2 regions of the Massilia sp. TWR1-2-2 genome follow, and region 2 is predicted to be linked to the other one. Evidence: predicted binding sites of a transcription regulator. Region 2 holds the regulator's gene; the other holds the start of a gene.

Region 1 (3,204 bases), on a different contig from region 2:
TTGGACCAGAGCCGGCCCTGACGTTGGCGGCCAGCTTCCATTGGAGAGGAATGCATGGTCGACGAAGAATTCGGACGTGGTTCTGACGTTTGCGTAGACATCATTCTCATCTCCATGTGAAGTAACTTTTGTGCTGCGGGCGATCACAGGTGCGAACAACGATCTGTGACTGCCTGACCGGTGCTTCATCAGTGATGGAACAGCGCGCTGGGCCAAACTCACGTTGAATGGAAATTCTCGCGAGAAAGTCGGATCGCTGGATTTAGTATGCCAACACGAGTCCGTCATTGATATCAGCGAACGCTGAATCTGGCGGTAGGAGACGGCGCGAGAATGTAGGAGGAGTCTTACGTGGAGTGAGGGCGCCAGAGGGAGGAGTGCACTTACCGCAGAGCTGCCGAGGGGATGCCGCAAATACCGGCCGTCGCAACAGAGTGACGCATATTGGCACAAAACGATGGCGCCGATGTCTAAAACTTTTCGCCGTCTCAGGTCTTGAATGGCGACAGTAGCCTGTGCGCGACAGCGTACTGCACCATTTCCGACAGCGACGTCATCCCCATCTTCTGCATGATGCGCGTTTTGTGGGTGCTGACCGTCTTCACCGACAGGTGCAGGCTGTTGGCGATCTCGGTGATCGACTTGCCGCCCACCAGCAGTGAAAACACTTCGAACTCGCGGTCCGACAGTTGCTTGTGCAGTAGTTGTTCGTTCGGCGTCATGATGTTCAGCGCCAGTTGCTCGGCCACCTCGGTACTGATGTACGGCCGGCCCGACGCCACCTTGCGGATTGCGCCAACCAGCTGGGTGCCCGCGCTTTCCTTGGTCAGGTAGCCCTGGGCGCCGGCGCGGATTGCCCGTACCGCATATTGTTCTTCCTCGTGCATGGTGAGGATCAGGATCGCCAGCTTGGGCGCTTCGCTGCGGATCTGGCGGATCAGGTCGACTCCGCTGCGGCCCGGCATCGACAGGTCCAGCAGCAGCAGGTCGAAGCCGCCCTGGCGCACGTGCGACAGCACTTCGAAGTCGTTGATGGCCTCGCCGACGATATCGATGTCGACGGCGCCATCGAGGATGCGCTTGAGCCCTTCGCGCATGATGGTGTGGTCGTCAGCGATGACAATGCGGATCATAGGTCGCCATTTTGCAAGGTGAATAAAACCGCGAAATCCGGACGTGGCGTTATTGACAAGCGTAAGTCCAAGTTGCGCTTGTACGCAATATGGATACTGATAGGTTGACGCAGCGACATCGATGGACTATGCCGCCGGTTCCTCGATCAGGCGATGCACCAGCACCGGCTTTAACGTGTGCGACAGCACCTTGTTGGTAACACTGCCCAGCAGCAGTTGCCCCCAGCCGCTGCGCCCGTGCGAGCCCATGAAAATGAGGTCGCAGTCATGCTTGTCGGCGATTTCGACGATCTTCAGCGCCGGCGAATCGGCGAAGGCGGTGATGGCGCTGTGTTGCAATCCCGCCTTCTCGGCGGCGCGCATGATTGGCCCGGTATGCTCCTCGCCGGCACGGATCATGGTCTCGACATATTCCTCTTCGAGCGGATAGGACGGCGGGATGATTTCGACATACACCGGGTACCGATATTCGGCGGCGACGAACAACGCCAGTACCTCGGCACCCATCTGCCGGGCGAAGGCGACGCCGGCGCAGGCGGTCTGTTTGGATACGGCGGAGCCGTCAGTGGTGATCAGAATCTTCCTGTACATGGTCAGTATCTCCGACAAGACCGTCTTATTCTCCATTGTAGTAGGCGTTGCGAGTATTGTAAGAACAAACCCGTTTGATCTTGCTCAAATACTCATCAGTATCGAACGCATCGCACCTGGCCCGGCGAAGGTTAAGGTAACGGAATACAACACTCGCCGACCGAAAAGTGCGGGTAAACACCGATTTGATTAACTTTGGAATAAGTTTCCGCACTCAATTCAGTTGCTGTGTGGCGAAAGATTTACCAACGGCAACTACGCTGCTAAACTCGGGGCAACGCGACGTTTTCGTCGCATTGCTATGCCGAGAGCCCGCACAGCATCCCCCAGACACGCAATAATTAATTGCAAATTAGCAAATTATGGAGAAGCAGGGATATGACCCACGCCGCTGATGATTTTGACGCACTATTCGATGAGGTGTCCGCACAACGTGCCGCCACCCCGGCGGTGACGCCCGCCGCGCCGGCGGCGCCCGCCGCCGAGGATGATCTGGAGGCGCTGTTCGATCAGGTCTCCGCCGCCCAGCCGGTGGCCGTGCCTGCGGCCTCCGCCGCGCCTGCCGCTGCCGATAACGGCGCCGACGCCGCTGCCGCCGGCGACAGCGGCGCTGCCGACAAGCCGATGTTCGAACGCCTCGGCGGCATCGTGCGCCTGTTGCACGACTCGCTGCGCGAGCTCGGCTACGACAAGGCGCTGACGGAAGCGTCGTCGCAAATCGTCGACGCCCAGGACCGCCTCGAATATGTTGCCTCGCTGACCGAGCAGGCCGCCAACAAGGTGCTCAACACGCTCGACGACGGCATGCCGGCGCAGGATGCGCTGTCGAAAAAGGCGAAGGTGATGGACACGCGCTGGACCGACCTGTTCGACGGCAAGCTGAGCATCGACGAATTCAAGACCCTGGCCGGCGACTCGCGCCAGTTCGCCCAGGCGGTTGCCGAAGCGACCGAAGCCGAGAAGGCGCGCCTGCTCGACATCATGATGGCGCAGGACTTCCAGGACATCACCGGCCAGCTGATCAAGAAAGTCGTCGCCATTACCAAGACGGTCGAGCACGAGCTGGCCGAACTGCTGCGCGACAACGCGCCGCCGGCGGTGCGCGAAAAGCTCGCCGCCCACAAGCCGAACCTGATGTCCGGCCCGGCGCTGCCATCGGTGGCGCTTGACCAGGACAACGTTGACGACCTTCTTGCCGACCTGGGATTCTGATGGACGATATGCTCAAGGACTTCGTCGTCGAGGCGATGGATCTGGCAGTAAACGTAGAAGAACACTTGCTTCGGCTCGAACGCGACCCGAACAACAAGGAAACGCTGAACGCCGTGTTTCGTTCCTTCCACACGATCAAGGGCGGCGCCGGTTTCATGAACCTGCCGGCGCTGGTGGCGGCCTGCCACCTGACCGAGAACCTGTTTGACGCGCTGCGCAACGGCGCCGCGCCGGTCACCCCGCTGGCCATTGAAGCGGCGCTGCAGGC
Region 2 (3,204 bases):
CTGCGCGCTGCTGGGGGCGATCGTGTTCGCCGTCGGCGCCGCGCTGGCGCTGCGCACGCCGCTCAAGCTCGACGTCATCCGCGACCGCGGCGCCATGGGGCGCGAAGTCGAGGACGGCATCATCGAAAACGTCTACCGGCTGCAGGTGATGAACACGGCCGAGAAGGCGCATACGTTCCGCGTGTCGGTGTCGGGGCTGGCGTCGATCAGCCTGGCTTCGCCCGAGCTGGCGCGACTCGAAGGGGCCAGCGCGCGCGCCGTGCCGGTGCGGGTGAGGGTGCCGAGGAGCGCCGCCGCGACCGGATCGAACCAGATCGAGTTCGTGCTCACGGCGCTCGACGACCCGGCGCTGAAGGTGACCGAAAAAGCGGTCTTCATCGTTCCGAAACCATGATCAAGGAAATCTCCATGCCAATCGCATCGACTGTCGCATCCCCGGCCGCAGCGCCGGTCCGTCCGTGGTACAGCCACCGCTGGCCGTGGTTGCTGATGATCGGCCCTGTGTTCGTGCTCGTCGGCGGCGGCGTGGCCGGCTCGCTGGCGCTGTCGCGGCCCGACGCGATGGTGGTCGACGACTACTACAAGCAGGGCAAGGCGATCAACCAGGATTTGCGGCGCGACCGCGCGGCGACGGCGCTGGCGATCGCGTTCGAGGCAAGCTACGACGCCGGCGCGGGGGTGCTGAGCGGCGCGGTGACCAGTGGCGGCGCGCCGCTGCAGGCGCCGCTGCACATCTACCTGGCGCACCCGACCCAGCCTGGCAAGGACCTGCAGCTGCTGGCGCGGCCCGGCAGCGACGGCCGCTTCGCGGTGCCGGTGGCAAAGCTCGAAGCGACCCACTGGCAGGTGGTGGTGGAGGGCGCGCGGCGCGAATGGCGGGTGGCGCGCAGCTGGAGCTGGCCGCGCGAGAGCGCGCTGGCGATCCACGCCGACGCACCGACGGCGCCGGCGCCGTGAGGGGCAGCATGCGGCGGCTGGCGATGACGGTATTGTGGCCTTCGTTCCTGGCGGCGGCGCTGGCGGAAGGCTGCGTGTTCTCGGTGTTCGATCCGGCCGACCTGGCGTACCTGGCGGCGTCAGGCATTACGCCGACGGCGGTCTACAGCGTCGGCTTTTTTGCGTTGTGGAGCGTGTGTGCCCTGTCGAGTTTGCTGACGATGTATCTGGTGGTCACGCCGCCCGACCAGCGGGCGCCGTTTTAATCGTGGGCTTTACGCCATCGGGCTGCAGCGCTCGGTGCCGGCGGCCATTGCCTTGAGCAGCGCCGGCTGCAGCAGCGTCACTTCGCGCTTGTCGACCTTGAGCAGGCCCTGCTTCTTGAAGCGCGACAGCAGCCGGCTGATGCTCTCGATGGTCAGGCCGAGGTAGTTGCCGATGTCTTCGCGCGACATGCGCAACTGGAACGCGGTGGCCGAATAACCGCGCGCGGCGTAGCGGGCCGACAGGTTGGTGAGGAAAACGGCGAAGCGCTGCTCAGCCTGCATGTTACCGAGCAGCAGCATGACGTTTTGCTCGCGCGTGATTTCGGTGCTCATGATGCGGTGGAAATGGCGCAGCAAGGTCGGCACGTGCGCGAACAGGTGCTCGAGGCCGTCGAACGGAATCTCGCAGACCTCGCTGTCTTCGAGGGCGACGGCGTCGCAGTGGTGGCGTTCGCCGCTGATGGCGTCCATGCCAAGCAGTTCGCCGGCCATCTGGAAGCCGGTAATCTGCTCGTCGCCGGCGGCATTGACCTGGTAAGTCTTGAAGTGGCCGAAGCGGATCGCGTACAGGCTGCGGAATGGCTGGTCCATCTGATACAGGCGCTCGTCGCGGGCGATGCGGCGGCGCAGGCCGATCACTTCGTCGAGGCGGACGATTTCCGCCGCGTCAAGGCCCATCGGCAGGCACAGCTGGTGCATGCTGCAGTTGGCGCAACTTGCCTTGAGGGCAGTGATGTTCAGCTGCGGCAGAGCGGTTGGTGACGAAGAAGCAAGCATTGGCGGCATTCAAGTTGCGGCATGTCCGCGGCGCGGACATCCACGTTCATTATACGCCTGCGTATGGACGAATTCGCCGCAGCCGCGTCAATGCGCTGGCGGAGACGTGAATCTGTCGCGCCAAGCCGCGCAAACCACAGGGCAGCGCCGCGTCAGCGCTCCTGCCAGCGTCCCATCGCGGCAAATGACAGCGTGACATGCCGGTTCGCCTGCGACAGGAAACCGATCTCGGCGCTGCTGTCTTGCAGATGCAATAACTGGCCCGCCATCACGTCGTACATCGGCAGGCTGCCGGTGGGCCGCGCGCACAGGTGATAGCGGATGATGCCGTGTTCGCCGAGGACGTCGATGTTGACGGCCGAGTCGAGCCGGATGCGGTAGCGGTCGCCGGTGCTGCCGCCGATGACGTGAAAGTAGCCGTGGGCCTGGAATTCGCGGCGCTGCTCGGCGTTGAGCAGGCCGAGCAGGAGCGACAGCGCCCGTTGCTCGGCATGGGCCCGTTGCAACGCCTCTTGCCGCAGCTTTTCGCGCGTGCGCCGTGCTGCCTGCCACCACGCGGTGCAGCGCGCGAAAAGCCAGCTTGCCCGATCCAGCACTGGCAACTTAGCCGCCGACGATACGCGGCACCATGACCACTTCTTCCATGGTCGGATCGAAGGCCGTGATCGCCCGCTTGGCGTCGGTGCGGCTGATGGCGCCGAACGCGGCGTATCCCTGCTTGACCAGGCGGTCGAAAGTCTTCTGTGCGGCGGCGATTTCCCTGGAATTGGCCATGTTCCAATTCATTTGCCGGTGACCAGAGTCGTCCATGATATTCATTGCGCCAATTGGCGATGCGTGTGCGTTATCCATCATTCCTCCTCGACAGCTGAGACGTTACCGAACCACTACCTGCTGTAGACACCGGCGCAGCAGGCAAAGTGGCCCGGGATCAATGCAGAATTTGATGTAGATCAAGGAAATGTTTGAACAGTGAGCAGAACTGCTCGACAGCAGAGGAGACTCTCTTGCTCTACGCCAAGATGAGCTCCATGCAAATCGTCACTATCGACCCGGGTTCCTGGCCGGCCCCGACCGCGCCGCAGCAAAGGCGCTGCAGCCAGAAACGGCCGCTCATGCAGGGAGACATCTTGGAAACTACTTTTGGCGATGCCATGGCGAACCCGGCCGGTGCCGACCGCTACCAGCCCAGTTTGCTGACGGTGAACGGCAGGATCGGCCGCCT

The links. Region 2 encodes FNR, which switches genes on or off when oxygen is low (the NO sensors DNR and NnrR bind a similar motif). Its sites were predicted from a motif close to TTGATNNNNATCAA; they were not measured.
Region 1: the regulator FNR is predicted to act here: its motif matches at 1,799-1,812, upstream of ACP7DD_RS18215 (universal stress protein).

Annotation. Positions count from the first base shown of each region.
Region 1 is NZ_JAFCWM010000019.1:69,762-72,965, reverse strand. Features, by position in the region: gene ACP7DD_RS18225 (Crp/Fnr family transcriptional regulator) at 1-41, opposite strand, end outside; gene ACP7DD_RS18220 (response regulator) at 489-1,133, opposite strand; gene ACP7DD_RS18215 (universal stress protein) at 1,260-1,724, opposite strand; gene ACP7DD_RS18210 (protein phosphatase CheZ) at 2,103-2,936, shown strand; gene ACP7DD_RS18205 (chemotaxis protein CheA) at 2,936-3,204, shown strand, end outside.
Region 2 is NZ_JAFCWM010000001.1:254,483-257,686, forward strand. Features, by position in the region: gene ccoG (cytochrome c oxidase accessory protein CcoG) at 1-394, shown strand, start outside; gene ACP7DD_RS01355 (FixH family protein) at 409-957, shown strand; gene ACP7DD_RS01360 (hypothetical protein) at 954-1,202, shown strand; gene fnr (fumarate/nitrate reduction transcriptional regulator Fnr) at 1,212-1,988, opposite strand; gene ACP7DD_RS01370 (hypothetical protein) at 2,132-2,581, opposite strand; gene ACP7DD_RS01375 (hypothetical protein) at 2,583-2,753, opposite strand; gene ACP7DD_RS01380 (DUF805 domain-containing protein) at 2,987-3,204, shown strand, end outside.